3 regions of the Desulfovibrio sp. SGI.102 genome follow, and region 1 is predicted to be linked to each of the others. Evidence: predicted binding sites of a transcription regulator. Region 1 holds the regulator's gene; each other region holds the start of a gene.

What was found. Region 1 encodes sigma-54, which starts transcription at its own class of promoters, with help from an activator protein. Its sites were predicted from a motif close to CTGGCACGGNNNNTGCTT; they were not measured.
Region 2: the regulator sigma-54 is predicted to act here: its motif matches at 8,477-8,494, upstream of ACQRCJ_RS05765 (DVU0150 family protein).
Region 3: the regulator sigma-54 is predicted to act here: its motif matches at 8,151-8,168, upstream of ACQRCJ_RS05150 (ammonium transporter).

What each region holds. Positions count from the first base shown of each region.
Region 1 is NZ_JBNPNC010000037.1:1,336-11,660, forward strand. It holds gene ACQRCJ_RS08715 (long-chain-fatty-acid--CoA ligase) at 1-1,173, opposite strand, end outside; gene ispD (2-C-methyl-D-erythritol 4-phosphate cytidylyltransferase) at 1,170-2,408, opposite strand; RNA gene rnpB (RNase P RNA component class A) at 2,429-2,792, opposite strand; gene ACQRCJ_RS08730 (zinc ribbon domain-containing protein) at 2,806-3,582, opposite strand; gene ACQRCJ_RS08735 (Nif3-like dinuclear metal center hexameric protein) at 3,593-4,387, opposite strand; gene ACQRCJ_RS08740 (phosphoribosylformylglycinamidine synthase subunit PurQ) at 4,581-5,393, opposite strand; gene ACQRCJ_RS08745 (CTP synthase) at 5,602-7,245, shown strand; gene rpoN (RNA polymerase factor sigma-54) at 7,424-8,854, shown strand; gene hpf (ribosome hibernation-promoting factor, HPF/YfiA family) at 8,877-9,416, shown strand; gene rapZ (RNase adapter RapZ) at 9,458-10,325, shown strand, end outside.
Region 2 is NZ_JBNPNC010000018.1:15,746-26,070, reverse strand. It holds gene ACQRCJ_RS05790 (hypothetical protein) at 1-434, shown strand, start outside; gene ACQRCJ_RS05785 (hypothetical protein) at 731-1,405, shown strand; gene ACQRCJ_RS05780 (MFS transporter) at 1,655-2,887, opposite strand; gene ACQRCJ_RS05775 (PEP/pyruvate-binding domain-containing protein) at 3,060-5,630, opposite strand; gene ACQRCJ_RS05770 (sigma 54-interacting transcriptional regulator) at 5,783-8,350, opposite strand; gene ACQRCJ_RS05765 (DVU0150 family protein) at 8,581-8,886, shown strand; gene ACQRCJ_RS05760 (sulfite exporter TauE/SafE family protein) at 8,905-9,960, shown strand; gene ACQRCJ_RS05755 (DUF4881 domain-containing protein) at 9,978-10,325, shown strand, end outside.
Region 3 is NZ_JBNPNC010000015.1:25,078-35,402, forward strand. It holds gene gltB (glutamate synthase large subunit) at 1-4,088, opposite strand, end outside; gene ACQRCJ_RS05140 (glutamine synthetase III) at 4,185-6,341, opposite strand; gene ACQRCJ_RS05145 (P-II family nitrogen regulator) at 6,451-6,786, opposite strand; gene ACQRCJ_RS05150 (ammonium transporter) at 6,833-8,041, opposite strand; gene ACQRCJ_RS05155 (HPP family protein) at 8,797-9,360, shown strand; gene ACQRCJ_RS05160 (hypothetical protein) at 9,557-10,249, shown strand.

The DNA of each region.
Region 1 (10,325 bases):
CACGATGCGGGCATCGGTGCCGGGCAGGGGCATGCCGATGGAGCCTTCTTTCTGCTTGCTGTCTTCGCGGGGATTGATATGCGTGATGGGCGAGGCTTCCGTCAGGCCATAGCCTTCGAGGATAATGGCACCGGTCAGCTCCTGGAAGTGGCGGAAAGTATCGCGGGGCAGGGGAGCGGAACCCGAGATGCAAAGCTTGATACAGGTCAGGTCATACTGGCCCAGGGTCTTTTGCTGCAGCAGCGAGCTGTAGACCGCGGGCGCACCGGGGAAGACCGTGGGGCGGTGCTTGCCGATGAGGTGCAGCACGTCCTGGGGCACATAGCGGGGCAGGGGCAGCACCGTGGCGGCCAGGGCGGCCGGGATGGTCAGGCCCGTGGTCAGACCGTAGACGTGGAAAAAGGGCAGCAGGCCCACGAAGCGGTGTTCCGTTTCGGGGGTCTCCTGGATGATGCTCAGGATCTGGCGGCAGTTGGTGCCCAGATTGCTGTGGGTCAGGGCCACGCCCTTGGGGATGCCGGTGGTGCCGCCGGTATATTGCAGCAGCGCGGGCGTGTTCTGCGGGTCGGCGATGGGTTCGCTCAGGGGCTGGGCGCCCCTGCTGAAGTCCTTCCAGGCGATGACCTTGTCATCATAGGGGATGGGGACGGCCTTCTGGCGGCCCTTGGTGAAACGGTAGATGAGGTTCAGCGGGAAGGAAAGGGCGTCGGCGATGCCGGTGACCACATAGGTCTTGACGGGCAGACGGTCACGCAACGGAGCCACGCGGGGCCAGAGCATGTCCAGCAGGACAAGGCATTCGGCACCGGCGTCATTGAGGTTCTGGAGCAGCTCCCGTTCCATGTAGAGGGGGTTGACCATCACGGCCACGGCCCCGCATTTGACCACGCCCCAGAAGGCGATCATGGTCTGGGGCAGGTTGGGCAGCATGACGGCCACGCGCTGGCCCGGCCGGATGCCCGCGCGGCGCAGGGCCCCGGCAAAGCGTTCCGCGGCCTCATGCAGGGCCTTGTAGCTCAGGCGGGTGTTCTGGAAGATCAGGGCCGGGCGCTTGGGATAGCGTGCGGCGGCCTCATCCAGCAGGCTGTACAGGGGCTGGTCGAAAACAGTGACGGTACGGGGAACGGACGGTTCGTAATGGGAGAACCAGGGACGGTGCAGCTCGGGGGTCATGCCATTTCCTTGGTGTTGCGCGAGTGAGGGGGAAGCTGGAACGCCGTGGCCACGGCATAGGCCTTGATGCCTTCACAGGCACCGGTAAAGCCCAGCTTTTCTTCCGTGGTGGCCTTGATGTTGACCGAGTCCGCACCCAGGCCCAGCAGGCGGGCCACGTTCTTGCGGATCTCTTCACGATGGGGAGCCAGTTTGGGGGTCTGGGCCACGACGGTCAGATCCACGTGGCAGAGGGTCAGACCGGCATCCCGGAAGCGTTCCAGCACGTCGTCCAGAAGGACAGCAGAGGAAATATTGTCGAAACGGGCGTCGGCATCAGGGAAAAGACGGCCGATGTCGCCCAGGGCCGCGCAGCCCAGCAGGGCATCCATCAGGGCATGGAGCAGGACGTCGCCGTCGGAATGGGCGATGACCTCGGGAGCATTGGGGATGATGATGCCGCCCAGCTTCATGGGGCGGCCGCTGCCGTAGCGGTGGACGTCATAGCCCATGCCCACGCGCGGCACCGGCATGACGGGGGAGCGTTCTTCCAGCAAGGCAAGGTCCTCGGGATGGGTAATCTTGATATTGGCGGCTTCGCCCGGCACCACCAGTACGGGGTGCCCGTGGGCTTCCATCAGGGCTGCATCGTCCGTGGCCGCGCGTCCGGCGGCGCTTTCCTGCCGGGCGGCATCGTGGGCGGCCAGGAGGGGAGGCAGGGCAAAGCCCTGGGGGGTCTGCACGGCACGTAGCCGGGCACGGGGCGGCGTGTCCGTCACAAGATCGTCGCAGACGACCTTTATGGTATCCGTGACGGCAAGGCCCGGGATGACGGCCACGGCACCTGCGGCGAGCGCATCGCACACACGGTGGACGAGGGCTGCGCTCATGAAGGGCCGCGCACTGTCGTGCACCAGCACATGCGTGGCTTCCTTGGGCAGGGCGGCCAGCCCGTGGCGCACGGAGTCCTGCCGTTCCGCCCCGCCGGCCACGGCCAGCCAGGGGATGCCGGGATCCTCGTCGCGGGCCAGCTGGGCCAGGCGCTGTTTTTCTTCTTCCAGACAATCCTGGGGGAAGACAAAAACAAGGCCCGCCACGGCCCCGGAACGGGCCAGAGTGCGGGCTGAATGCCAGTAAAGGGGAACCCCTTTCCAGAGCAGGAACTGTTTGGAGTGGCCGCCTGTAGCGGCGGACAGGCGCTTGCCCTGTCCTGCGGCCAGAACGAGGGCCCAGGGACGGACGGGAATTCGTGTCATGCTGTACTCGCAAAAAAACAGGCAGGAGTCGAACGATAAGCCGGGTTCTGTTCGCGCCGGGGCGCGCGATCGCCATTCCTCTAGAAGAGCAGTTGCCTGCCCTCTCAAGCAGCCTACCCGGAAGGTATGGCCGGGCCAGCCTCCTTCCCTATTTGGCCTTGCTCCAGACGGGGTATGCCGAGCATGCCGTGTCACCACGGCATCTGGTGGTCTCTTACTCCACCGTTTCACCCTTACCCGGCCGGTACGGGACCGGCCGGGCGGTTTGCTTTCTGTGGCGCTGTCCGAAGGTCGCCCTTCCTGGACGTTATCCAGCGTCCTGCCCTGTGGAGCCCGGACTTTCCTCTCCGGGCCAATGCCCGCAGCGGCGATCTGTCCGGCTCCTGCCTGTTGATTTTTAGTCCACCAGAGTCTTGGGTTTGGCCGGAGCGGCCTGCAGTTCCATATCCGGGAAGTGCTCGTTCCAGAAGATCAGGCGCTGGCAGTTGGGGCAGCTCAGGATCTGCTGGCCGCGCTGCAGTTCGATGAAGGACTGCGGCGGGATGGCGATGTGGCAGCCGGAGCAGATGCCTTCGCGCACACCGACGATGACGGGATGCTCAAGACGCTTGCGGATGAATTCGTACCGCACGAAGACGGGCTGGGGGATGACGCCGGCGGCATGCTGGCGCTTTTCTTCCAGTTCGGCCAGCTTGGCCTGGGCCAGCTGGATCTTTTCTTCCAGGCCGTCGCGGCGCACTTCCAGTTCGGCCTGGAGGGCGCCATGGGTCAGGTCCAGCTCGGCCAGGGCTTCGTTCTGGCGCTGCACCTCTTCCATGAGGGTCATCTTTTCTTCCTCACGGGAGCGGTTGATCTTTTCCATGCTGTCCATTTCGCGCATCATGGCATGGTATTCGCGCGTGTTTTCCACCTGCATGAGCTTGTTCTTGCTCTTCTTGATGCGGGCGGAGTCGTCGTCGATCTCCATGGCGAGGCGCTTCTGCTGTTCCTGCAGGTGGGTCAGCTTTTCCACGATGCGTTCGCGCTGGGCGTTGCTGGCATCGAATTTGGCCTGCAGCTCGTCCAGCTGGCGGGGAGCGGATTCCAGTTCCTGACGCACGGCAAAGATGGCGTCGTCCACTTTCTGCAGCTCGACAAGCTGGCGGATCTGGTCAAGGTAGACAGCGGTGCTCATGAGGTTCCTCCTAAAGAACGCGGGGATGGACAGGCTGGAAAGGGGAGGCCGAAGGCACGAAGACGACTTCGAGCATCGGGCAGGCGTGCTGCAGGTGGATGGCGGCACGCCGCATCATTTCTTCTTCCAGGCTGTGATGGCCCACGTCGAAAAGACAAAGTTGCGTATCCAGCGCCGTATGGTATTTGACGTCGCCGGTGATGAAAATGTCGGCACCCGCGGCGCGGGCCTCCTCCAGCAGGGAGGATCCCGAACCGGTGCAGTAGGCCACCCGCCGGATGCTTTCCGGGCAGGGGCCGCTGACGGTGGCGGTGCTCAGGTCGATGTGCGCGGCCAGCATGCCGGCCAGCTGCCGCAGGTCCACGGGCTCGGCCAGATCGCCGGCCAGGCCGAAGCCGTGCGGCAGATCCACCGTGCCGGGGCCGGTGGGTTCCAGCACGGCCAGATTGTTCAGATGCAGCTCGCGGGCCAGCCAGGACACCGGGCCGTCGCTGTTGACGTCCAGCGAGGTATGCGCGGCGTAAAGCGGCACATCGTTGGTCAGCAGCAGGCGCAGGACTTCGTGGTAATGGTCGATGCGGTTGGGCAGCGAAGGCTTGAGCGCCAGCGGATGATGGCTGAGGATGCACTGCGCACCGAGCTCGAGCGCGGCCGAGACGGAAGCCGGGCTCGGATCGAGGCAGACAGCCAGACGCGTGGCGTCGGTCCTGTGCGCGGCCACCTGCAGGCCCGAAACGTCCCAGGACGCGGCGCCCTGCAGGGGGGCCATCTGTTCTATGATGCTAATGATCTCTGCTATATGCATATCGATCCCTCACAGTAAAAAAGCACTTCCCTGAAACCAGAAAAGTGCTTTCAAAAGCAAAGGGCGGCAGGCTCGCTGCAAATGATCGACACCTGTGTCTGCGACCACTGGGGCCGTAACCAGCAAAATGGTTCAAAGAATTTAGCTGGCCCTGAGCCCACTGTCAAGCGGGAAGTCCCCTCCCTTCCTTATATTAAAGGGCGCGCAGGTAGCGCACGGCGTTGGAGAACAGCTGGGTGGCCGGGGGCACGTCGATGGAGCCGCGGGTCCAGGTGGGATAGTTGGTCACATGGTGGAACGCTTCGGGGTGGGGCATGAGGCCCAGCACGCGCCCGCTGGGATCCGTCAGGCCGGCGATGGCCAGGCTGGAACCGTTGGGGTTGAGCGGATATTCCATGGTCGCCTTGCCGGTCTCGGGATCGGCATACTGCAGGGCGATGAGGTTTTCATCGGCCAGGCGCTGCAGGGTGGCGTCGTCACGGGCGATGAGCTTGCCCTCGCCGTGGCGCACGGGCATGGCCATCATGGGCAGATCCTTGGTGAAGACGCAGGGGCTCTTGGGGTTGGGCAGCAGGTGCACCCAGCGGTCTTCGTAACGGGCGGAGTCGTTGTGGCTCAGAGAGACCTGGCGCTCGAAACGGTTGTTGTCCAGGGCGGGCAGCACGCCCAGCTTGACCAGAAGCTGGAAGCCGTTACAGATGCCCAGGATCAGTTTGCCGTCGTTGATGAATTCGGTCAGGGACTGGAGCAGGGGAGTGCCCGTGCTGTCCTTCAGATAGCGCCAGCGCATGCTGGCAGCCTGGGCGGCACCCAGGTCGTCACCATCCAGGAACCCGCCGGGGAACACGAGAAAATGGTAATCGCTCAGGCGGACTTTGGCGGCCACGATGTCGGAAAAGTGCACGACGTCAGCGCGGTCGGCACCCGCGAGACGGGCGGCGTGGGCGGTTTCGAGATGGGAATTGGTGCCATAGCCGGTGATGACGAGAGTATTGACTGTGCCCATGCGGCAGAAGCCTCCTTGCAAGCGGTAGCCACAAAGGGCCACTATAGAAATGGAAAAAGAGACTACCTGCAAAGTTTATAATAGTCAATGCTGGTAAAATGATTCGGATTGGTGTAAAACCTCCCGATTGCGCGAGGGCGGTTTGCCCGGGCGCAGCACATGCGGTCCGGACCACGGTCCGCTGTATGTCATCAAAAGGTAGGAGTTCATGAAAACCAAGTTCATTTTTGTTACGGGCGGTGTGTTGTCTTCCCTGGGCAAGGGCCTTGCCGCGGCTTCGCTGGGCGCCCTGTTGCAGACCCGGGGACTTTCCGTCACCATCCAAAAGCTGGATCCGTATATCAATGTTGACCCCGGCACCATGAATCCCTTCCAGCACGGCGAAGTGTTCGTGACCGATGACGGGGCCGAGACCGACCTGGACCTGGGCCACTACGAGCGTTACCTCAACGTGCCCATGTCGCGCAAGAACAATACCACTTCCGGTGCCATCTACAACCACGTGATCGCCAAGGAACGCCGGGGCGATTACCTGGGCGGCACCGTGCAGGTGATCCCCCACATCACCGACGAGATCAAGCGCACCGTGCTTTCCCTGGCCGAAGGCGACAACGCCCCTGACGTGGCCATCATCGAGATCGGCGGCACCGTGGGCGACATCGAAGGCCTGCCCTTCCTGGAAGCCATCCGCCAGCTCAAGTCCGAGCTGGGCCGCGACAACTGTCTGAACATCCATCTGACGCTGGTGCCCTACCTCAAGGCCGCCGGTGAGCACAAGACCAAGCCCACCCAGCACAGCGTCAAGGAACTGCTTTCCATTGGCATCCAGCCCGACATCATCCTCTGCCGCTGCGAGCACAGCATCCCCGAAGAGATGCGCCGCAAGATCGCCCTGTTCTGCAACGTGGATCAGGATGCCGTGTTCTCCTCCGTGGACGTGGGCAACATCTATGAAGTGCCCCTGCGTTTCTACGAGGAAGGCTTCGATCAGAAAGTGGCCATCATGCTGCGCCTGCCCGCGCGCAACGCCCACCTGGAAGACTGGAAAAAGCTGGTCTACGACTGTGCCAATCCCCAGGGCAGCGTGACCATCGCCATCGTGGGCAAGTATGTGGACCTGAAGGAAGCCTACAAGAGCCTGCATGAAGCCCTGATCCACGGCGGCGTGGCCAACCGCGTTTCCGTGAACCTGCGCTACGTCAATTCCGAGAACGTGGACGACGGCAACGTGGCCGCCACCTTTGCCGGCTGCGACGGCATCCTGGTGCCCGGCGGCTTCGGTTACCGCGGCGTGGAAGGCAAGATCGCCGCCATCCGTTATGCCCGTGAGAACCGCATCCCCTTCTTCGGCATCTGTCTGGGCATGCAGTGTGCGGTCATCGAGTTCGCCCGTCACGTGGCCGGTCTGGAAGACGCCAACTCCGAAGAATTCGATCCCCTGAGCGCCCACAAGGTCATCTACCTGATGACCGAATGGTTCGACTTCCGCACCAAGAACTTGGAAAAGCGCGACGCCGAGAGCGACAAGGGCGGCACCATGCGCTTGGGCGCCTACCCCTGCAAGATCATCCCCGATACCCGTGCCTTTGAAGCGTACGGCAAGGAACTGGTGGAAGAACGCCACCGTCACCGCTACGAGTTCAACAACGCCTTCAAGGATCTGCTGGAAGAAAAGGGCATGGTCTTCAGCGGCACCGCCCCCGACGGCTCCCTGATGGAGATCGTGGAACTGCCCGACCATCCCTGGTTCCTGGGCTGCCAGTTCCATCCCGAGTTCAAGTCCCGTCCCATGGCGGCGCATCCCCTGTTCCGCGAATTCATCAAGGCCGCCAAGAACAACCACAAGAAATAGGGCTTTTGTGCAAGAAAAGCCGTTCAGGACGCTCCGCTGGCGCGGGGCGTCCTTTTTTATGCAATGACTTGAAATATTCCCTTTTTTGTGCTCCCAGGCCAGCCTCCCTTGCCTATTGGTGCAGCATGTGGCATGGTATTTGAAACGTAGAAAATTTTTACTGACAGGATAGCACCCCATGGCATTGGAACTTCGTCAACAACTCAAATTGTCGCAGCAGCTGGTCATGACCCCCCAGCTGCAGCAGGCCATCAAGCTGTTGCAGCTTTCTCGTGTCGAACTTCTGGAGACCGTCCAGCAGGAATTGCTGGAGAACCCCTTCCTGGAAGAGGCCCCAGCCAATGAGCCCGTGGCTCCGCAGGATCAGGAGGAGCCGCGGCACGAGAAGCCCCAGGACGAAGTCTATGACGAAGACCTTTCCCGCAATGCCGACTGGGAGGAATATCTCGGCGAATTCGCCAGCACGCCGCGCACCTCGCAGGGGCGGGAACTGGAGATCGCGGAAGAGATCTCTCCCCTGGAGGCCCGTTACTCGGCCAAGCCCACGCTGGAAGGCCATCTGCTCTGGCAGCTGCATCTTTCTACCCTGACGGACGAGCAGAAGGAGATCGGCGAGATCATCATCGGCAATCTGGGCTCGTCGGGCTATCTGCGGGCCAGCGTGGAAGAGATCGCCGAGATGGCGTCCACCACGCCGGAGGCCGTGCAGACCGTGCTGGAGCGCGTACAGCTTTTCGACCCGGTGGGCGTGGCGGCCCGGGATGCCCGCGAATGTCTGCTGGTGCAGCTGAAGAGCCTGCGCTACGACCGTGACCCCATCCTGCTGGAACTGGTGCAGTCGCATCTGGAAGATCTGGAAGCCCACCGCTACAAGCCCCTGCTGCGCAAGTTCAAGCTGGATATGGAAGGCCTGCGCGAGTACCTGGACATCATCCAGTCCCTGGAGCCCCTGCCCGGTGCCAGCTTCGACGGCAGCGAGCCCACCTATGTAAGCCCTGACGTCTTCGTGTACAGCGTCGGTGACGAGTTCGTCATCCTGCTCAATGAAGATGGTTTGCCGCATCTGCAGCTCTCCAGCATGTTGCGTGATGGCGTTCCCTCCTGTAATGAAAAAGAGAAGGACTACGTTTCAGAAAAGGTGCGTTCCGCATCCTGGCTCATCCGCAGTCTGTACCAGCGGCAGCGGACGCTGTATAAAGTGGTGGAGAGCATCGTCAAACATCAGCAGCCCTTTTTCCGTGACGGCGTCACCAAGCTCGCGCCGCTCATCCTCAAGGATATCGCCGACGATATCGGGATGCATGAATCCACGGTCAGCCGCATCACCACCAACAAGTATGTGGCGACGCCGCACGGCATCTTCGAACTGAAATTTTTCTTCAACAGCGGGCTTGAACTGGACGATGGAAGTCAGGTAGGCTCAGAGAGCGTCAAGGCTCTGATCAAAAAGTTCATCGCTGGCGAAGATCCCAAATCGCCCCTGAGCGACGAGCGGCTCGGCGAGCTGCTCAAGGAACAGTTGAAGGTCAATATCGCACGGCGCACGGTGGCCAAATACCGCACGGCGCTGAACATCCCCTCATCCTCAAAGCGCAAGGAACATTTCTGATTCCTGCACCACGGGAGGTTCTATGAACATTGCTTTCACTTTCAAGAACTTCGAGGCCTCCGATCATCTGAAGAAGTATGCCCGTCGCCGCATGGAGAAGATGGGACGCTTTTTTGGCAAGGCTTCCGGACTGGAAGTCGGTGTTGTGCTTACTGTGGACAAGTTCCGGCATCGCTGTGAAGTGACCATCGCCGGCGAGGGGCTGCACCTGAGTGCTTCCGAGCAGTCTTCCGACATGTACGCCGCCATCGACCTTGTGGTGGACAAGGTCGAGGCCCAGATCAAGAAGCACGTCTCGCGCGTCAAGGAACAGCGCCGTCAGGCCCGCAACGCCAGCGTGGACGTCTTCACCTACAACCTGGAAGCCGATCCCGATGAAGAACCCGCCGTGGTGGGCACCGAGCGCTTTGCGCCCAAGCCCCTGCATCTGGACGAAGCCCTGATGCAGCTGGAATCCATCGGCAGTGAGTTCCTGGTCTTCATCAATGCCGAGACCGACCGCGTCAATGTGGTGTACCGCCGTCGCATCGGCGGCTATGCCGTCATCGACCCCGTCCTGTAAAGACTTCGGGGCCCCCGCAAGGGGGCCCCTTCGAGATTGCCATGAGCCAGACACCATCCGAGGGCGCGGCAGCGCCTGTCCAGGTCTGTATAGTCACCGGCCTTTCGGGGGCCGGTAAAAGTACGGCGCTGCGGGTCTTTGAAGACCTGCGCTATTTCACTGTGGACGGGTTGCCTGCCGGGCTGGCCGTCGAGATGGTGGAGATGATGCGGCGCGGATCCATGGAACGCTTCCGGGGCATGGCCCTGGGCATGGACATGCGCCAGCAGGACTTTCTGGAAGAGCTCAATGTGGCCCTTGCCCAGCTTTCCGAGCACGGGGTCCGGCCCATACTGCTTTTTCTGGAAGCCGGAGCGCAGGAGCTCATGCGCCGTTATGCCACCACCCGCCGGCCCCATCCGCTGGAGCGTGAGGGCATGGGCCTTGAGGATGCCCTGCACGAGGAACGCACGCGTCTGGCCCCCGTGCGCGAGATGGCGGATCTGGTCATAGATACCAGCCGTTTTTCCATCCATGACCTGCGCCGCGCCATCCAGAAGCGCTGGAGCAGGACGTCGGGCAAGCTGCGGGCCATCCGGGTCAACGTCATCTCGTTCGGCTTCAAGTACGGCGTCCCGCGCGAGGCGGATTTCGTCTTTGACCTGCGCTTTTTGCCCAATCCCTATTTTGTAGAAAAATTGCGTCCCCTCAGCGGCAAGGACAAGGCTGTCCGTGACTATGTCTTTGCCCCCGAGGCCGCGCAGGAATTCGAGAAGAAGCTTTTTGACCTGGTGCGCTTCATGCTGCCGCAGATGGAAGCGGAAGGCCGCTACCGGGTCGCCATCGCCGTGGGCTGTACCGGTGGCCGCCACCGTTCCGTCGCCACGGCCGAGGCCCTGTTCCAGATGCTGCGTCAGGCGGATTATCCGG
Region 2 (10,325 bases), on a different contig from region 1:
TGGCCACCGTCCGCGCCGGTTCCGCCGCGTTGCGTGACATGGCGGGCCGTTGCACCCGGATCGCCAGCGGCAAGGCGGCGGCGGAACAGCCTGCGGCCCCTGCCGTCAATGATGTTCCCCTGCGGCCCGGCCCCAAGCAGGCCCGGCCCCGTCCGGCGGCAGCTCCGGCACTTCCGGCTGCGGCCGGCGGGAGCGCGCCTGTTGCCCCGGCTGTTTCGGTAGCGGCACCGGCGGTCGCTCCGCAAGGGACTGCTCCGGCGGCCCTGCCCGCGCAGGGGCCTGCCGTCGGCGGGACGGTCACGCCTCCGGCCCTCGCGGCCCCGCAAACACCTGCGGCGCCCGCGTCCGTGCCCATGCCTGCGGCCCAGCCCCCGGCAACGGGAGGTGCTTCGGCCGGCGGTCCCGTACTGCCCGCACCGGCCCCGTCCCGTTAGGGAGACGACGTCCGGCCCGTTCCCGCAAGCAGGGGAACGGGAAGGGCGGAGGCAGGGCGGTATGGCAGCCGTCCCCGGTCATGCGGCCATGCGGGAAGGATGTCCTTTCGCGGCAGGCCGGATCCGGCCGGAGTTCCGGCAGTTTCACGATTCTCACATTTCAAGGCAAAGAGGGGGAGTGCCTTCGGGCGGCTCCCCTTTTTCACACGCCGGGCAAGGGAGCCTTGGCGGCCCCTCCCGGTCTGCCGGGATGTCCCGGTTCTAACGGCGGGCCCGTGCCCGCAAGGAGGCGTGCCATGCGCGCTGTAGTCATCAAAGACATGTTTTGCCGCGGCAGCATCCTGTGCTGTGCGCTGCTTTTGTGCTGCCTGTGCCTTTGGCCTGCCGGGGCCCGCGCCCTTTCGTCCGATGCGGCCCGGGCCTGCGTGGTGGAGGCGGGCGGGGCCGTGGACAATGCGGATGCGGCCTGCTTCGAGCAGCTCGTGGATATGGATGCCATCCTCAATGAGGCCGTGGACCTGTTCATGAAGGAGGCCGCCAAGCCGGAGAATTCTTCCCTGCTGCCGCCCATGCTGGCCCTGATGTTCTCCGGTGCCGCCATGGCCGAGGACAACGGCCTGGGCGTGCGCAAGCTGCTGGTCTCCGAAGCCCGGGCCTTCGTGCACAATGGCATCGCTTCCGGGGCTTTTGCCGGAAAGAGCGTGCAGGACTACCGGACGGAAGGCTGGGTGGCGCCCCTGTTCGAGTCCGTGTCCATGGGCCGCAAGGAGATCCGCAATGTGGGCACGCCCGTGCGGCAGGGCAAGGACTGGATCGTGCCCTTCGTGCTGCGTGACCACGGCAACGGCAACAGCTATGCCGTGCGTGCGCGGGTGAGCGATGCCGGGGGCAGCCCGCGCGTGGTGGCCGTGGAGAACCTGCGCCAGTTGTTCGTCATTCTGGGCAAGGAGGCCCAGGCGCTGGAGAGCTAGGCGCTTCGGGCGGCGTCGGTCCCGGTCTGGAAGGCATCTGCGTCCGCGGGAGGCAAGCGGGACAGAGCCCGCCCTGCGACGCAGGGCAAGCCCGTGCTCCATCCCGGACGGCCCGCCGGGGACTGGCCTCCCTCCCTTTTTTAAAGGCAAAATAGAAAACCACCCGTTTTACCGGGTGGTTTTCTGCGTTTTGGCGGGAAAACGCACTGGCAAGCCTCCCTTCCGGCAGGCAGGCGGGGCGGCGGGGGATCAGTGCTTCCGCTGTTCCCTGCGGTCCCAAAGGGCCAGACGCAGGCGGTCGAGGACCATGAAGCCGCCGCTGCACAGCACCATGAAGGCCGCCGCCATGAAGACGCCCCGGTAGCCGAAACCGGCATGGATCACGGCGCCGCCCAGCAGGGGGCCCAGCATGCCGCTGGCATCGAAGGTGAGCATCATCACGTTGGAGTTGATGGAGCGCGTGGCGTCCGTGGAGCGGTCGTAGATGGTGGCCGCCAGCAAAGGATAGAGCAGGCCCAGGCCGATGCCGTACAGGATGGTCAGGGGCAGGAAGGCCCAGAGGGGGCCCCAGGCCAGACCGGTCATGCTGATGGCCAGGGCCACGGCGCAGAGGGGCACGATACGGTAGCGGGGCAGGGTATCCAGTACATGGCCACCGAACAGACGCACCAGGATGATGGTGGTGGTGTAGCCCATGAAGAACATGGCCGGGGTGGCGCCGGTGGTCACGCACAGGCCCTTCATGAAGTAGATGGCCAGGGCCGTCATGATGCTGAAGGAAAGGCAGGCCAGATAGATGCAGCCCAGGCCGGAGTGGGTCATGGAATAGAGGATGGCGCGCGGCGTCATCTGGTTCTTGGCCGTATCGGCGGAGATCTCGGGCTTGCGCAGCTTGGGGGCCAGGGGCACGAGCATGCACAGGGCGGGGATGGCCAGCACGGCCATGAGGGCGAACAAACGGGGCTCACCGCCCAGCAGGGGCAGGATCTGTTCGCCCACGGCCGGGATGATGGAATAGGGCAGCAGGGTGGTCAGGGAGAAGATGGCGAAGCCCCGGGCGCTCTGGCCCTTGGGGATGCAGCTGACCAGCACGGCCACCACACAGCTGGAGTAGACCGCCAGCGAGATGCCCTGGGCGATGCGCAGGCCCAGGATCAGCCAGATGCTGTCGGGCCCGTGGATAAAGGGATAGGCCAGCATGATGCAGCTGGAAAGGCAGATGGTGACCAGCAGGGCAGGCAGCTTGCTGCGCGAGAGCAGCACGATGCTGGCCAGGGGCCGCCAGAGCAGGACCATGGCGAACAGGGCCGAGAGCAGGATGCCGCGCCAGTTGGGGCTGACCTGCAAGCCTTCCAGCCATTGTTCGAAACAGTAGAAGACGGCCATATAGCTGTTGTTGCACATGGCCATGCAGAAAAGCAGGATGAAGTCGCGACTGAAGAGGGTCTGTTTTTTTTCGTTTTCGGGCAGCGTAGGGAGCATGGGAGACCGCCTTGCTGAAAAGGGAGAGGGAGACGAGACAATCTAAGGCTATTTGGTTGCGTCCGCAACCCGATCCGCACAAAAAAGTGGCTACTCTGCCGAAAGAGAGGAACAGGAAAGCCCCTCCGCAGGGGAGGGGCTTCCGTGACAGGATACGATCCTCCGCCGGGGATCAGTGATATTCGCCGTTGAGGAATTTCATGGCATAGCCGTGCACGGCCGCATCGGAGGTCATGAGCATGTCCATCTGGCGGGTCATGATGAGCAGGCGGCCCAGCTGGTCCAGGCGCGAGAGGACATCCAGCCGGGGGTACTTCTGGTAGCGGGCGCGGATACGGTCGCCTACTATTTCTACAGTAAAGCCCAGCTCCGTCAGGATGACCCCGATGCAGCGCACGCGCCGTTCGCGCTGCACGCTGCCGGCCGCACCACCGGCGAATTCGAAGCGGATGTAGTTCTTGCTCAGGGTCTCGCCGCACCAGCTGTCCAGGATGGCGTAGTGGTAGCCCACGCGCGAGGAGAAGTTCACGTAACGGTCCGAGACGATGGCGTAGCTGCGGTCGCCGAAACGCTGGCCGCCCTGCTGGTTGCCGCCGCTCATGTTCTGGCTCATGACGGACAGGAAGCCGCGCATGTTGATGGGGCGGGGCCCACGGGCCTGGACGGCAGGATTGAGCATGCCGGACAGCACTTCGGCGAAGGGCTCGCTGATGACGTCCTCGGGCGTGACGCGGCGGGACTCGGGATTCTTGAGGCCGCCGCCGAGGTCGATGACGTACAGGTCCAGCGGCACCGGACAGACCAGCTGGCTGGCCGCGCCCATGCTGCCCTCGGTGACGCTGTCGGAGATGAGGAACATCTCGCTGTAGCTTTTTTCATGGGCATAACGCATGACGTCGTGCAGCGAGGTGCAGTTGGCCGGGCTGAAGAGCTCCGAATGCGGGTCCACCAGATGCAGGGGCATGATGTAGCTGGCGATGCGGCGCAGCAGGATCAGGGCCGGGGTATCCGCGGCGGGACGGCGGGGTTGCAGGCGCAGGGCCAGCAGCTCGGGGATCTCGCCCTTGAACACGCGCCCGCCGATGGCATCCACGGTGACGACCTCGCCTTCTTCCAGCAAACTGGTGGCACCGGGCAGGTTGATGACCGTGGGCATGCCGAATTCACGGCAGACAGACGCCATGTGACCGGTAAGGCTGCCCGTCTCGGCGATGATGGCCGAGGCCCGCTGCATGGCCACCATGGCATCGGGCGAGGTGTGCTGCAGGAGCATGACCGCGCCTTCGGGGAAGTGGGTGAGGTCCTGCGAAGGATGCACATGGATGACGGGGCCGCAGCCCACGCCCCTGGCCGCCACTTCGCCGCCGCTGAGCAGGGGACGCAGGTGCGAGAGCGCCGGGGCCGTCACTTCGCTGACCGAGGCGTCCAGACCCATGGGCCGGGTCTGGAGCAGGATGATCTGGTCGTCTTCGTCCACGGCCCATTCCACGTCCTGCGGGTACTGGTAGTGGCGTTCCAGTTCCAGCGCCATGGAGGCCAGCTGCTGCGCCTGCTCATGCGACAGGCTGGGCACGTTGCGCAGGCTTTCGGGCACGTCCTCTTCCTTGCTCTCCACGCCGTGGCGTCCGGGAGCCAGCACGAGGCGGACCTCCTTGTGGGCGATGGTCTCCTGCTGGATGCGCAGGTTGGCGCGCGAGACCAGCCAGTTGTCCGGGGTGGCCGTGCCGTCCACCACCATCTCGCCCAGGCCCCAGGTGCCCTGGATCATGACGCAGTTGGAGCGCAGGTCCACGGGATGCCGGGAGAAGGCCACGCCGGCCGCCTTGGCCTGCACCATCTTGAGACAGCACATGCCCATGCTGGTGGCGTCCAGCGGATAGCCGTTGCGGGCGCGGTAGGCCAGGGCACGGGGCGAGAACAGACTGGCCAGCACGCGCTTGAAGGCCGTGGGCAGGCTCTCGCGCGTGACGCCGAGGATGCTCAGGTACTGGCCGGCAAAGGACTGCACCCCGTCCTCGTCCACGGCACTGGAGCGCAGGGCGGCCTGTACCTGGCTGTCCTTGCCGAAAGCTTCGTCCCAGCCGTCGAGCAGGGCTTTTTCCACTTCTTCGGGCAGAGGGGCTTCCAGGATCAGGTTCTGCACGGTACGGGCAGCGTCCTGCAGGCTGTGGGGCACGTCGGCGTCCACCTTGCACAAGGTGGAATGGATCTTCTTGAACAGGCCGCTGGGACGCAGCAGGGCCAGGCTGCTGGCCTGGATGGTGACCGCGAAGCCGGGGGGAACGGGCATGTCCAGCATGTTGCTCAGTTCGCCCAGGTTGGCGTTCTTGCCGCCCACGCTGTAGCCCATGCTGGCGTCCACTTCCGTCAGGGGCAGGATGAGCGCATTGACGTCGCCGCGGGTATGCTTCTCCAGCTCGTTCTCGATGTGCCGCCCGATGGCAGCCACGCTTTTTTCCAGATCCTTGTAGCGGTTGCGCGACATGTCGTTGAGGCAGGCCGCCATGCGTTCGCAGTGGAAGACCGCCTTGCGGGCGATGCGCCGTACCTGATGGGTCTCCAGATGCTTGTCGCCGCGCTGGGCCGCGTCCAGCTTGGCCAGGATGGCGGCCAGGTCCGCATTGGACTGGAGCAGCTCGTTGAAGGAGGCGTAGCGACGGCCAAAAGCGGCCATGGCCTGCTCGCGGCTGATGCGCGGCTCCAGGCCAAACAGGCGTTTGAGAGTCTTGATGGTCGTGGTCATGGAACTTCCTTTTGCTTCCCCCGGCAGGGCATGGAAGGCAGACGGCGCAGGTACGCCCGGCCTGTTCCTGGAGGCCGCGGCCGCCCGGGGCAGACCGTCCGGCATCCGGCAGGCGGCCTACCGCCGTGCCGTCATGTCACGGAAGGGCTGCCTCAGGCGCGGAACCCGCGTGCTGCCGGCAACACTATATAGCGTTGGGCCGGGCCGCGCCCTTCCCTGCGGACAAGGCCCAGACGGACCAGGATCTGCAGGTCGTACTGGGCGGTACGCATGGAGATGTCCTTGCCTGCCATGTCCTGATATTCCTGCCGGCTGATGCTGCCGAGCTCCACTATCTGGGGCAGCAGACGGGCAAGACGGGCATTGAGGCGCGGCTGGGCATCTTCCGCAGCGGGCATCGCGCCCTGATCCTCGCTTTCGGCCGGAACGGGCTGGGCAACAGGACTTTCTGCCGTTTCCGCAGCCTCGCCGTGGGGCTGCCTGCTGTCGGCCCGTGCGGGCGGGCAGGAGAGCTTGCCGCGTTCCGGTCGCGCAATGTCTCCGGGAAGGGTATCCGGTCCCAACTGGATGTTTTCTGCAAAAATGAGGCCATTTTCGCAAAAAGCCAGGGCCCGGGTCAGGCAGTTCTGCAGCTCGCGCACGTTGCCCGGCCAGTGGTATTCCTGGAGCTTGCGCAGGGCGCCGCGGCTGAGGCGCGGCGTGGGCAGGCCCTGGGATTCCGCGGCCCGGGTCAGGAAAAAGACGGCCAGCAGGGGCAGGTCGGACTTGCGGCGGCGCAGGGGGGGCGTGCGGATGGTGATGACGGCCAGACGGTAATAGAGGTCCTCGCGGAAGGAACCTTCCTGGGCGTCCTGCAACAGCTCCGCGTTGGTGGCGGCGATGATGCGGGTATCGAAAGGCACGTCCTCGTCGCTGCCCAGCGGGCGGATCATGCGGGTGGAGAGCGCCCGCAGCAGGGCCTGCTGGACCTTGGGGGCCGCGTTGCCGATCTCGTCCAGCATCAGGGTGCCGCCCTCGGCCGTGAGGAAGGCGCCCTTGCGGGGCTGGCGCGCCTCGGTGAAGGCGCCCTTGACGTGGCCGAACAGGGTATCCATGAGCAGGTTCTCGTCCAGGGCACCGCAGTTGATGGTGATGAAGGGGCCGTTGGCCCGGGGGCTGGCCTGGTGGATGGCCGCCGAGACAAGCTCCTTGCCGGTGCCCGTCTCGCCGATGACGAGGACGTCGGCCATGGTGGGCGCGGCCTTGAGGAAGTTGGCGCGCAGGTCCTGCATGGCGGCGGAGGTGCCCACAAGGCCGTTTTCGGGGATGTCGTCCAGCTCCGGCATGTTCTCGGCTGGTTCGCGGGCCCAGCGGGCGTCCTGCATGAGCTGCTGGTTGAGCTGTTCCTCCTCGCTGCGGCGCAGGCGGTGGAGCAGGGCGTTGATGGCATCCTTGAGCTGTTCGAGCTCCCGGGGCATGGGCGGCAGCACCAGCGGGTTGGAGCTGTGGCTGTCGATGCGCATGTTCACTTCATTGGACAGGCGGCGCAGGCGCTTGGTGGTGCCGCGTGCCAGCCAGGCCAGGCCCAGGCCCAGCAGGCAGATGCCGGCCAGCAGGCAGATGCCGTAGATGCCGATGATCTGGATGCCGGTGCGGGTGGCGGTGAAGCTGGTGTCCAGCACGGCCAGGCCGCCTACGATGGTGTGCGGGCTGTCCGGGTTGGCGGTAAAGGTGACGGGCGCGAAGCTGACGCCTTCCACGGCGTTGTCCCCAAGGCCCCAGGCATCGCCGTTGTCCAGGAAGATCTGGCCGGAATGCCCGCTCTGGACGTTGGAGACCATGGACCAGTAATTGACGTGGTTGGAGCCTGGCCGGAAGGCGGTGCTGAAGCCGGCGCGGCCGAACTCGCCCTGGAAGCCGGCGCGCAGCGAGTCGCTGTTGAGGCGGCCGCTGGCATCGTCCGCCTCCAGATTCTCGGACTGGAAGAGCATCCAGCCCTGGTTGTCGAAAAAGATGCTGCGGATGCGGGTCTCGTCGTCGGCGGTGCGCAGGGGAGCGGACGACGACGAGAACATGCTGATGGCGTCGCGCAGGACGGTCAGGTCCAGAGAAAGGATGAGCATGCCCTGAAAGACGCCCAGGCTGTCGTAGATGGGCGTGGAGAAGCGGATGACGTAAAGGGGGATGCTTTGCACGGAATCGTTGAGCGGGACCATGGAATAGACCACTTCCAGGGGCTGGCTGACCTGCACATGGCCGGGCCGCTGGGCCGCGCTCAGGCTGGTGAAGGGGTTGCCCACGGTGGCGGAGGCGATATCGGGAGGGATGGAGATGATCTCGCCCCCGTAGCTGAGCAGCAGATAGCGCTGGGAGGGATCCGTGCCCATGAAGGCCACCTCGCGATAGCGCAGGCCCTCGGCACGCACGCGGAACTGGAGACGCCGTACCATGTCCTTGGGCTCCATGGAACCCGCGGCCAGGATGAGGAGCTGGTTTCGGGTCTCTGTGAGAATTTGCTCAAGCGAAAGGCTCATGGCCTGGGCATGCAACTGGGCATTGCGGGCTATTGCGCGATTGACCATGGCTTCGATACTGCGTCCCGTTGCGAGGAAAACAAGTAATAAAACCAGCGTCAAAAGCGGTAAACCGAGCAAAAGCACCCGGCTTGTCATGCTGCGGTTGACGAAGAACCGGGTGGTTTCCAGCGAATTTCCCAGGACGGGTCTGGTCCAGATGCGCATACGTCCTCCCGATAACGCAAAAAACGTGCAACTTTCCTGAAAATCTATCCGCAATGCGCAGTTTGCGCAAGAGGAAAAACGCTTGGCAGTGTTGGTAATCAAGGATTTCCGGGTTTTTTAGCGAAGTTGGCACGGGTGTTGCTTAAAACGAGCATGTGAAGTTTGGGACGAATGGTCCTGCCGTGGGACGCAGGATCTGGATGTAACAACCCCAAGACCCGGAGGAGAACATGAAAATGATGCGCAAGCTCTGGACAGCTATTGCGGGCAGCTTCGTCATGCTGCTGGTCATGATGCCTTCCCTGGCCCTGGCAGCCAAGAAGGCGGCGGCAAACGTGGTCATCGTGGCCGATACCCGCCGCCTGGACGGTATCATGCTGTGGTGGGCGCAGATGTACAATGACAGTCATCTGTACTTCACCATCCTGACCATCATCATCATCCCGACGGTCGGCTGCATCTTCGGCTTCCTGGCCGACGTTGTGATGTCGCACATCGGTATCGACCTCAAGCACCGCGAGCTGGCTGAACACTAGGCCGGAAGGGAGGAAAACATGGATTGGTTGTATGTTTTGATGCCCATCTCCGGCGTGACGATTTTCTGGCCCGGTCTGATCATTCTGGGTCTCGGCGTCGGCATCATCGGTGGTTTCTTTGGTATGGGCGGTGCCTGGATGGTTACCCCCGGTCTGAACATCCTCGGCTTCCCCATGGCCTTCGCCGTGGGCACGGACGTTGCCCACATGGCCGGCAAATCCCTGATCTCGACCCTGCGGCACGGCAAGTTCGGCAACGTTGACTACAAGCTCGGCCTGACCATGCTGGTCGGTACCATCGTGGGCGTGGAACTGGGCGCCCAGATGCTGATGTGGCTGGAACGCCTGGGTTCCGTCGACAAGGTCGTGCGCTGGCTGTACGTCGTGCTGCTGATCTGCATGGCCTGGATGGTCTTCCATGACGTGGCCCTGCGCAAGAAGAAGGAACGCGAAGCCGCCGCCCGCGGTGAAGAGCTCTCCGCTACCGCCACCGGTATCGACTGGGCCTCCAAGCTGCACGCCATCCGCATTCCCCCCATGGTGCACTTCCACGGCGCCGGTATCTACTGCTCCGCCTGGCTGCCCATCGCGGTCTCCCTGTTCACTGGCTGGCTGGCCGGTATCCTCGGCATCGGCGGCGGTCTGATCCGCATGCCCGCCCTGGTGTACCTGGTCGGTTGCCCCACCCACGTGGCCGTGGGTACGGACCTCTTCGAAGTGGCCATCTCCGGCCTGTACGGCGCCGCTTCCTTCACCTTCAAGGGGCGTACTGAACTCGTGGCCGCCCTCATCATGCTGGTCGGTGCCGCCATCGGTGCCCAGATCGGTGCTGTTGCCACCAAGTACATCAAGGGTTACGGCATCCGTATCGCCTTCGGCTGCGCCGTCATCGGCTGCCTCGCTTCCGTGGTCCTGAAGCTCATCCAGCCCTACTTCCCCGCCTATGCCGGCTTCATCAACGGCGTGGCTACCGTGGTGGTTCTGGGCTTCGTGAGCGCCATCTCCCTCTACATCACCGTCCGTATGGTTCAGGGCGCCAAGGCTGAACTGGCCGCCAAGAAGCGCCAGGCGTAAGGAGGCAGCACATGAGAATGCGTAACGTAATTCTGACTCTGGTACTGGCTCTCAGCCTCGGTCTGACCGCGTGCGAATTTGGCCAGGTGGAACAGGGCCGCTGCGTGGCCTTCAATCCGGAAACCAAAACTCTTCTGGTGGTGCTGGACGTCAATCATGACCAGCGCAACCCCCACTACTCCGGCGGCGTCCATGAGTACACCCTGCCTGCCGATCCGTCTGAAATCGGTCCCCTGCCCGTTCCCGGCGGCCGCGTGATGTTCGACCTGGAAAAGTCCACCGTCACCATCTTCAACCCCGAGACCAAGGCTCTGGAAGTCCTGAACGTGCAGTTCACCGATGTTGAGAAGGGCATCAAGCGCACC
Region 3 (10,325 bases), on a different contig from region 1:
GTGGCGCCGTACAGGGCCACGTTACCGGCCACGGCCTGTTCCGCCGCCACGAAGCGGGCCCCGGTATCGGGGTGGACCACGATGGTGCCGCCGGCAAGGCCCTTGCCCGCGTAGTCATTGACGCTGCCTTCCACCTCAAGGGTCACGCCGGGGGCCAGGAAGGCCCCGAGGCTTTGCCCGGCCTGACCGTGGAAGTGGAGGTGCAGGCTGTCCTGGGGCAGACCGGCGGCCCCGTGACGCAGGACGATGCTGCCGGAAAGGCGCGCGCCCACGGCACGGTCCACATTGCGGATGGTCCGCTCGATGCGCAGATGGTCGCACTGGCCCGCCAGTACGGGTTCGGCGGCCTGATCGAGGTCCTGTTCCAGGGCCGTGGGTTCACAGACACGGGGGAAGCCCCCGGCATGGTGTTCGCAGGCCGCGTCAGGCGTCCAGAGCAGGCGCGAGAGGTCGAGGGAGGCCGCCCGGCCCGTGATGTCCGTACGCTGTGCCAGCAGATCGGCATGGCCGACGGCTTCGTTCAGGGAGCGGAAGCCCAGGGCGGCCAGTTCACGGCGCACGTCCCCGGCCAGCAGGCGCAGGAAACGTTCCACATGTTCGGGGCGGCCCTTGAAGCGGGCACGCAGCTTTTCGTCCTGGGTGGCGATGCCCGCCGGGCAGCGGCCCTTCATGCAGTTGCGGCACATGACGCAGCCCATGCTGACCATCAGCGCCGTCCCGAAGGCGAATTCCTCGGCGCCCAGCAGGGCAGCCACGAGCACGTCGCGCCCGGTGCGCAGCAGACCGTCGGTCTGGAGGGACACCCGCCGGCGCATGCCGCAGGTCACCAGCGCCTGATGCGCCTCGGCCAGACCGGATTCCCACGGCAGGCCCACATAGTGGATGGCGGAATGGGGGCTGGCACCGGTGCCGCCGTCATGGCCGGAGATGACCACGCAGTCCGCACCGGCCTTGGCCACACCCACCGCGATGGTCCCGACACCGCTTTCGGCCACCAGCTTGACGGAGATGCGGGCCGAAGGATTGAGGTGACGGAGGTCGTAGATGAGCTGCGCCAGATCCTCGATGGAGTAGATGTCGTGATGCGGCGGCGGGGAGACCAGGGAGACCCCGGGCATGGTGGCACGGACACGGGCGATGTCCACCGTGACCTTGTAGGCGGGCAACTGGCCGCCTTCACCGGGCTTGGCACCCTGGGCCGCCTTGATCTGGATCTCTTCCGCATGGGCAAGATATTCCGCCGTGACGCCAAAGCGGCCCGAAGCGATCTGGCGGATGCGGGAGCGCGCGTCATGACGACGGCCGTCCGCGTCCGTCCGGGGCGTGTTGCGGGCCGGATCCTCGCCGCCTTCACCGCAGTTGGAGGGCACGCCGCAGGCATTGCAGCCTTCGGCCAGGGTGCGGTGGGCTTCGTCACTGATGGCGCCATAGGAGATGGCCGCACCGACGAAGTGCCGCAGGATGGCCTCTTCCGGCTCAACATCGTCTAGAGGGACGGGGGCGCGGGCCGGGTCGGGCGCGATCTCCAGCAGGGAGCGCAGCGTGAAGCCCTGGGCTTCCTGTTCGTTGCAAAGGCTGGAGAAGGTCTGCCAGGCCGGGGAGGGAGCCTGTCCGTCCGTGTCTTCATTGACGGCCGTATGCAGGGCGCGCACGGTACGGGGGCTCCAGAGACGCGCCGCAGGGGCGGCAGCGGTGGTATCGGCATCGTCCCAGGCCTGCGCGTGACGCAGGGCGGCATCGCGGGCCAGGGTCTCCAGACCGATGCCGCTGATGGAGCAGGGCGTGCCCGTGAAATAACGGTCGATGACATCCTGTGACAGTCCTAGGGCCTCAAAGGGCTGCGAGCCGCGGAAAGATCGCAGGGTGGAGATGCCCAGACGGGCAAAGGCCTTGAGCAGGCCCTTCTTCAGGGCGTTGATATAGCGTTCCTGCGCGTCTTCTTCGTCAAGAGGCCCGGCGTCCGTGCTCAGGTGGCCTTCCCGGGCCATGCGGCGGACGGCATCCAGGGCCGCGTGCGGGCAGACGGCATTGACGCCGTAGCCGATGAGCTGCGCCATGTGGATGACCTCGCAGGCTTCGCCGCTTTCCGCGATGATGCCGCAGGCATGGCGAAGCCCGGCACGGATGAGATGATGGTGCAGGCCCGCGCAGGCCAGCAGGGCGGGGATGGGCGCCTTGTCCGCCGTCATGGCCGTATCGCTCACCACCAGGATGGTGGCCCCTTGGGCGATGGCAGCCTCGGCGTCAGCGAACAGGCGATCGAGGGCCGCGCGCAGAGCTTCTCCGTCGCCGTGGGCCGGGAAGGTGGCGTCAAGGGTGGCGGCCCGGACGGCGGGACGCCGCGAGGCCCGGATCCGGCGCATGTCGTCCGTGGTGAGGAAAGGATGGGGCAGGCGCAGGACAGCGCAGCTTTCGGGGCCCGGTTCCAGGATGTTGCCCGCACGTCCGGCATGGCCCATGAGCGACATGGACAACTGTTCCCGGTAGGGGTCGATGGGCGGGTTGGTCACCTGGGCGAAACGCTGCTTGAACCAGCGGAACAGGGATTGCGGCTCGTCGCTGAGGCAGGGCAGGGGCTTGTCCGTCCCCATGGAGCAGACGGGCTCCTGGGCGTTCTGGGCCATGGGCACGAGGACCTGACGCTGCCATGTGCTGTCGCAACCGGCCTGACGCAGACGGCGGTCCAGCGGCGGCAGGGCGTGCGCGGCATCGCATTCTTCGCCCATGCCGTTCAGGGTCTCAAGGCGCACGGCGTGCTTCTGGAGCCAGCGGCGCCAGGGCTGGGAGCGTATGACCTGCCCCTTGATCTCCGCATCAGGCGCGATGCGGTGGTGTTCCACGTCCGCCAGGATCATGCGCCGGGGCTGGAGCTGGCCGCGCTGGATGATGTCCTCTTCAGGCACGTCCACAAGGCCGCTTTCCGAGCCGAGCACCATCAGGCCGTCCCGGGAGACGCTCCAGCGGCAGGGGCGCAGGCCGTTGCGGTCGAGCATGGCGCCCACGCGCCGCCAGCCGTCGGTGAAGACGAGGCAGGTGGGGCCGTCCCAGGGTTCCATGAGGGACGAGTGATATTCGTAGAAGGCGCGCTTGTTGTCGCCCATGACGAAGGTGGGCCCGAAGGGTTCGGGGACCATCATCATCAGGGCGTGGGGCAGGGTGTAGCCCGCGCGGACCAGCAGCTCCAGCACGTTGTCCAGGGTCCCGGAATCCGAGGTATCGGGATTGATGACCGGCAGGGCGTCCTTCAGATGTGCTCCCAGCAGGGGCGAGGCGAGCACGGCCTCGCGCACGCCCATGTGGGCCGCGTTGCCGCGCAGGGTGTTGATCTCGCCGTTATGGGCGGCCAGACGGAAGGGCTGGGCCAGGGGCCACGAAGGCAGGGTGTTGGTGGAAAAACGTTCGTGGAACACGGCAAAAGGCGCGGCGCAGTCCTCGTCCGTCAGATCGGTATAGAACTCGCCCAGCCGGGAGCCGGGGAGCATGCCCTTGTAGACGATGCTCCGGCAGGAGCAGCTGGCCACATAGAACAGGCGGGTGTCCTGTCCCTGCCGGCGCAGTTCCTTCCAGATCAGGTTCTCGGCCATGTGCCGGGCAAGGAACAGGCGGCGTTCAAGGGCTTCGGGATCATGGAGCTCGGCGGCTTCGGGGGAGCTGGTATCCGGCAGGACGAGCAGCTGCAAAAAGCCGGGCATGGTCTGACGGGCGGCGGGAGCCAGCACGTCTTCGCGCACAGGGACGTCGCGCTCGTCTTCTACGCGCAGGCCGCAGGTCGTGAAAATCTCTCGGAAACGCTGCAGGCACAGCGCCCGCAGGGCCGCATCCCGGGGCAGGAAAAGCTGGGCCACGGCCCAGGGGGCGGCACAGACCGATAATGCAGGCCACTGGCGCAGGAAAAAGTCGCGCGGCAGGGGGAAGAGGATGCCGGCGCCGTCACCGTTCCTGCCGTCACCGCCGCCACGATGGGCCATGCGGGTCATGGCGCCCAGGGCCATGTGCATCACGTCATGACGGCTCTGGCCGTCCAGATAGGCAACAAAACCCACACCGCAGGCATCATGCTCCCGGCGGGGATCGAAAAGACCGTTCATATGTCACTCCTGGGAAGGCTGGGGAGTGGAGGGAAAACGTCCCCGGGCGGGGATGGTCATGCCCGGCCCGGGGAGACAAAGGAACCATTTCGGGGATCAGTGCAACCAGAGCATCTCCGCATAGGAGGGCAGCGGCCAGACGGCGGCATTGAGCATGCGCTCAAGAGCGTCACAGTGTTCGCGGCAGGCTTGCATGGCAGGGGCCACACCGTCACGGGCGATACGGGCGGCCGTGTGGGCGTCCGCAGCGGCACGCAGCGCAGCGAGCTGCTGTTCCAGAGCAGAAAGGCTGCTGTTCAGGCCCGCAGTATGGCCGCGCAGGCAAGTGAAACGCTCTTCTTCCATGGCGGCCTCATTGCTGACGGCCCGGGTCTTGAGTACCAGATCCGCGGCATTAGCCTGCTCCTGCAGGGCGACGGGCAGAATCTGTGTGCGAGACATGTCCAGCATGAGCGAGGCTTCGATGGCGATGGTCTTGGCGTAGGTGTCCAGCAGGATCTCCTGGCGGGCCAGCATCTCGCGTTCGGAAAGCACGTTCTGGCGCAGGAACACGTCCATCACTTCAGGTGTGTTGTAGCGTTCCAGGGCATCCACGGTAGTGGTCAGGTTGGGCAGGCCGCGACGGGCCGCCTCCACGGGCCACTCGTTGGAATACCCGTTGCCGTTGAAGACCACGGCCTGATGCTCGCGGAACAGACGGGGCAGCAGTTCCTGCAGGGCGGCATTGAGGCTCGTACCGGAGCCCACAGCAGCTTCCAGCTCGGTGGCGATGTCGTCCAGGGCGCAGGCCATGGCCGAGTTCAGGGCGATGTTCACCGGCGCGATGGACTGGGAGGAACCCACGGCCCGGAATTCGAACTTGTTGCCGGTGAAGGCAAAGGGGCTGGTACGGTTACGGTCGGAAAGATCCACGGGCAGGGGCGGCAGGGAGGAAACGCCGATCTCCATGCTGGTGCGGCCGGGCTTGTGGGCCACACCGTTCATGATGGTGTCGATGACGTCGGTCAGCATGTCGCCCAGATAGACGGAGATGATGGCCGGCGGGGCTTCGTTGGCGCCCAGACGATGATCGTTGCCCGCACCCACCGTGCCCAGACGCAGGGCGATACTGTGCTTGTGCACGGCCCGGAGCACGGCGGCCAGGAAGACGAGGAACTGGGCATTGTCCAGCGGGGTCTTGCCGGGATCGAGCAGGTTGTTACCCTCGGAATCACTGATGGACCAGTTGTTGTGCTTGCCGCTGCCGTTGACGCCGGCAAAGGGCTTTTCGTGGAGCAGACAGATGAAGTCATGCCGCGGCGCGATCTCGTGCAGCAGGTTCATGATGAGCATGTTGTGGTCGGTGGCGATATTGGCGTCCTCGTAGATGGGCGCGATCTCGAACTGACCGGGGGCCACTTCATTATGCCGGGTCTTGGCCGGGATGCCGAGGCGGAACAGGGCGTCCTCCACATCCTGCATGAAGGCCATGACACGCGCCGGGATGGAACCGAAGTAGTGGTCCTCCATCTCCTGGCCCTTGGCAGGCGGGGTGCCCATCAGCGTGCGGCCCGCCAGCAGCAGGTCGGGGCGCAGGGCGGCCAGACGGCGGTCAACGAGGAAATATTCCTGTTCCGGCCCCACGCTGGGACGCACGAAGGTGGCCGTATCGTTGCCGAACAGGCGCAGGATGCGCAGGGCCTGGCGGGAAAGGGCGGAGATGGAGCGCATGAGCGGGATCTTGCGGTCCAGGGCCTCGCCCGAATAGCTGTAGAACAGGGTGGGCACATGCAGGGTGCGACCGATGATGAAGGCAGGGACCGTGGGATCCCAAGCCGTGTAGCCGCGGGCCTCGAAGGTGGAGCGCAGGCCGCCGGACGGGAAGGAGGAGGCATCGGGCTCGCCGCAGATGAGCATCTTGCCCGAGAATTCGTTGATGACGCGGCCTTCGCCGGTGGGGGTCAGGAATGCGTCGTGCTTTTCGGCCGTCAGGCCGGTCATGGGCTGGAACCAGTGGGTGTAGTGCGTGGCCCCCTTGCTGATAGCCCAGTCCTTCATGGCACAGGCCACGGTATCCGCGATGTCCGGGTCAAGGCGTTCACCGCGGGCGATGGTGGCCTTCAGCGTGCGGAACACGGGCTTGGGCAGACGCTTTTGCAGGATGTCGAGGGAGAAAACGTCACAACCGAAGATGGTGTCGATATCGGTGGCAGGGGGCTGGTGGTCCGGATGGCTCTGGGCGATCTGCCGGATGGCATCAGTTCGAGCATTCATGGGGAGACTCCTTGGATCTCTTTTTTCAGGCGCGCCGGAAAGGAGAGGGTGACACCTTTCACGGCGGCCTGATGGGGAGGAAAACGGGAAAACTTCTGGCGGATGTTCCTTACAGGGCGGCGGGGCCGCGTTCACCGGTACGGATGCGGATGGCATCCAGCACGTCGTAGATGAAGATTTTGCCATCGCCGATCTCGCCGGTGCGGGCTACGGTAACAGCCTGCAGCACTTTTTCCAGTGCTTCGTCATGGACCACGATTTCGATTTTGATCTTGGGCAGGCAGTCCACGGCGTAGGTGGTGCCGCGATAGACTTCCGTATGCCCGTGCTGGCGGCCGAAACCGCGCACTTCACTGTAGTTCATGCCGTGGATGCCGATAGTGGTCAGCTGTTGCTTCACTTCTTCGAACTTGGAGGGGCGGATGATGATTTCGAGCTTTTTCATAGTAGGCTCCAGATATTCCTAGTGACAGGTGGAGATGTCTCGGCAGTTACAGGGTGTAGCCGCGTTCGTTGTGCAGGCTGAGGTCCAGACCCCGGGTCTCGGAGGCGGGATCCACACGCAGGCCCACCAGGGCATCCGTCAGCTTCAGCAGGATGCGGCTGACCAGGTAAACAAAGCCCCAGGTGGCGACGATGGAGATGATCTGGACCACGAGCTGCCACGGATTGCCGTAGAACAGGCCGTTGACACCGTTGATGCCGGCGGAGGCGAACAGACCGGTGGCAAAGGCGCCCCAGGTACCGCCTACACCGTGGATGCCTACCACGTCGAGGGCGTCGTCATAGCCCAGGCGGTTCTTGAGCAGGATGCCACCGTAGCAGATCATGCCGCCGGCAAAGCCGATGACCAAAGCAGGCATGACTCCCACGAAACCGGCTGCGGGCGTAATGGAGACGAGGCCCGCCAGCGCACCGGAGATGGCACCCAGGGTCGTGGCCTTGCCGAAGCGCAGGTATTCAAGGAGCATCCAGCCGAAGATGCCGCCGGCCGTGGCCAGATGGGTGGTGACCAGGGCGTGACCCGCAAGGGCGTTGGCAGCCAGAGCACTGCCGGCATTGAAGCCGAACCAGCCGAACCAGAGCAGGCCGCCGCCAAAGAGCGTCATGGGCAGATTATTGGGGATCATGGGCGTCTTGCCGAGATCAGCGCGGGGACCTACCGCATGGGCGCAGGCCAGGGCCGCGGCGGCGGAAGCCATATGCACTACGGCACCACCAGCAAAGTCCACGGCGCCCAGCTTGGCCATCCAGCCACCGCCCCAGACCCAGTGTGCCATGGGGCAATAGGCAAAGACCGTCCAGAGTGCGGAAAAGATCAGCATGGCCGAGAAACGGATGCGTTCGGCATAGGCACCGGAGATGAGCGCCACGGTAAGGGCTGCGAACATGCACTGGAAGGCCATGAAGACATTATGCGGCAGATTGGCTGCGGGGCCGTTGGCTTCGCCCCCCACGCCCATGAGGAACACATGGGCAAGGTTGCCGATAAGGCCGGAGATATCGCCGCTGAAGGCAAGGGAATAGCCGAACAGGGCCCAGATGATGGAAACCATCCCCAAGGAGGCATAGCTGTGCATGCATGTGGAGAGGATGTTCTTTGACCGGACGAGCCCGCCGTAGAACAAGGCCAGGGCCGGAGTCATGAGCATGACGAACGTGGCGCAAAGGATGATGAACGCGGTGTCTGCAGGATTCATGGAAAACCTTCCTGTGGTCTGGCGGTGCGACAGGTATCGGGCCTGTGCACTGCGGAAAATATGATTGCCGTTTTCTCAGACAGCGAGCAGCGGCAGACGGCACAGGACAAAGCAATCCTTGTGCCAGAAGCAGATATGAGGAAGGTTTGTTGATGTAATAAGCTAAAATTATTTATAAAAAATTTATATTTAACGAAAGCGCACCAGAATGCAGAAGAAAAAGAGTCCTTGGGAAAGGTATATTTCTACCAAATGGTAGGAATGTGCCGAATGTACGAACATGCGCTTTACGGCACAAACGGGATTTGAGGTTGATAATCTTTATAAATCAACTAGATATGAAGACATTTTTATTTTTCTACCAGGATGTAGAAAGTTGATGCGCTCTGCATTGATTGAACACCCAATCACTGAAAATTGAAATATATCGTATTGATATAATTATATTTTTTTAAATTTATACCAAAATGTGGACAAAGCGGAGCCGCAGGTCCGGACGGACAGACGCTATGTTACGAAGCGTTGTTTTGTGCCGTATAGTTCCCTGCGGACCAAGACAACAAGGGCGGAAAGATATGCCCTGGACAGGATCTGTGCAAAGGCGAAGCTGGCCTGCCTGCATGGTGAGGAACCCATCCTGCTTCTTGCCGGGAAAAGATGGTTTTCGTGCGCCCGCACACGGAATCCCGGGCGTGATGCGGGTATCTCCCTGTGGAACAAGAGGATGACCTTCAAACACAGACAAGGAGATCAGGATGCCCGGACAAGCATGGTTGGCAGGAAGGGGCGCAAGTGCTCTCAAGGTAGGGCGTGCCTGGCTGGGGAGCTGCTGCGGCCTGTTACTGGTGGCGGCTTTGGACAGACTGGCCGTAGGCGATTACGGCGTGCCCATGTTGATAGGTTCTTTTGGTGCCTCGGCGGTACTGCTGTTCGCAGCCCCGGACAGTCCGTTGTCCCGCCCACGCAATCTGCTGGGAGGGCACTTTTTTTCTGCTCTGGTCGGTGTGGCCTGCGCACAATGGCTGCCGCCCTTCTGGGCTGTATGCCTTTGCGTACCCACAGCCATCGCCGTCATGCTGCTGAGCGGGACAGTGCATCCGCCGGGAGGGGCCACGGCCCTTATCGCCGTCACAGGCGGAGAGCAGATCCGGCAGCTGGGCTTCTGGTATGCTGTAGTCCCCTGCCTGGCGGGTGCTGCCCTCATGCTGGCTGTTGCCTGGTCCATGACGGCAGCGACATATCTGTGGGCCCGCCTGTACGGTCGTGTGCGCGTGAAAGAGGGAGAGACGACGGGTCTCCATATCCTGTCAGGAAGGTAAAGTTCACGGGCGGTTGGGCAGGGAGCAGGCTGCCGCATGACAGGATCGGCGGATCCGGCAAAGAAAGGACTGTCCTCCCTGTATGTTTCCTGTTATCCAGCTGTCTTGCCTACGGAAAGGGAATAGGCTACATTATAAAAGGAGTAACCGAAGCACTGTCCTCCAGTGGCTATTCCCTTTTTAAAGGAGATTGTTGATGATAAAAAAGGTCTTTACCGTGCTGCTGGGCCTTCTGGTGGCGGGCACCATGATCTCTGTGGACTGTTCGGATGCGGCGGTCAAGCGTAACCGTGTGCGCCCGCGTACGGTCAGCAAACCGGTGACCCAGCCTGCCCCGACGGCCACGCAACAGACGACCGCTGCCCCGGCAGCGGCGGCTACGGCGACCGCTCCCAAGACGACTACGGCTCCTGCCGCTACGGCCACCCAGCCCACTACGGCCCAGGGCATGCCCTATGGTCAGACGATGGCCCCCGGCCAGACCATGGCCGCACCGCAGTCGCAGGGCAGCGGCATGGGCAGCGCCCTGCTGGGCGTGGGTGCCGGCCTTGCCGGCGGCTATCTGCTCAACAGCGCTCTGTCCGGCTCTGATGCCACCGCCGCTACCGCTGCTGCGCCTGCCGAAGGAGGGCAGTCCGCCGTGGCTGCTGCCCCGGCTCCTGCGGCTGCTCCGGCCTCGCCTGTGGCGAACCTGCTGGGCTACGACACGGCCAACTACTGTACCCAGCTCTCGCAGGGCAATGCTGACGTCATGCAGCAGTGTACTGCCGCTGAGGCCGCAGCTACGGCGGCTTTCCGCCAGTGTGTGGCCATGTCCACTGGGTTGAACGGCATCGGCAGCTACGATGCCCTGCTGCGCTGCCTGCGCGGTACGCCCGCTGCCCAATAAGCTGGCTTCCTGTCAAGAGAATCGTCCCGTCTGATGTTTTCAGGCGGGGCGATATTGTTTTGCAGGGCATGGCGGG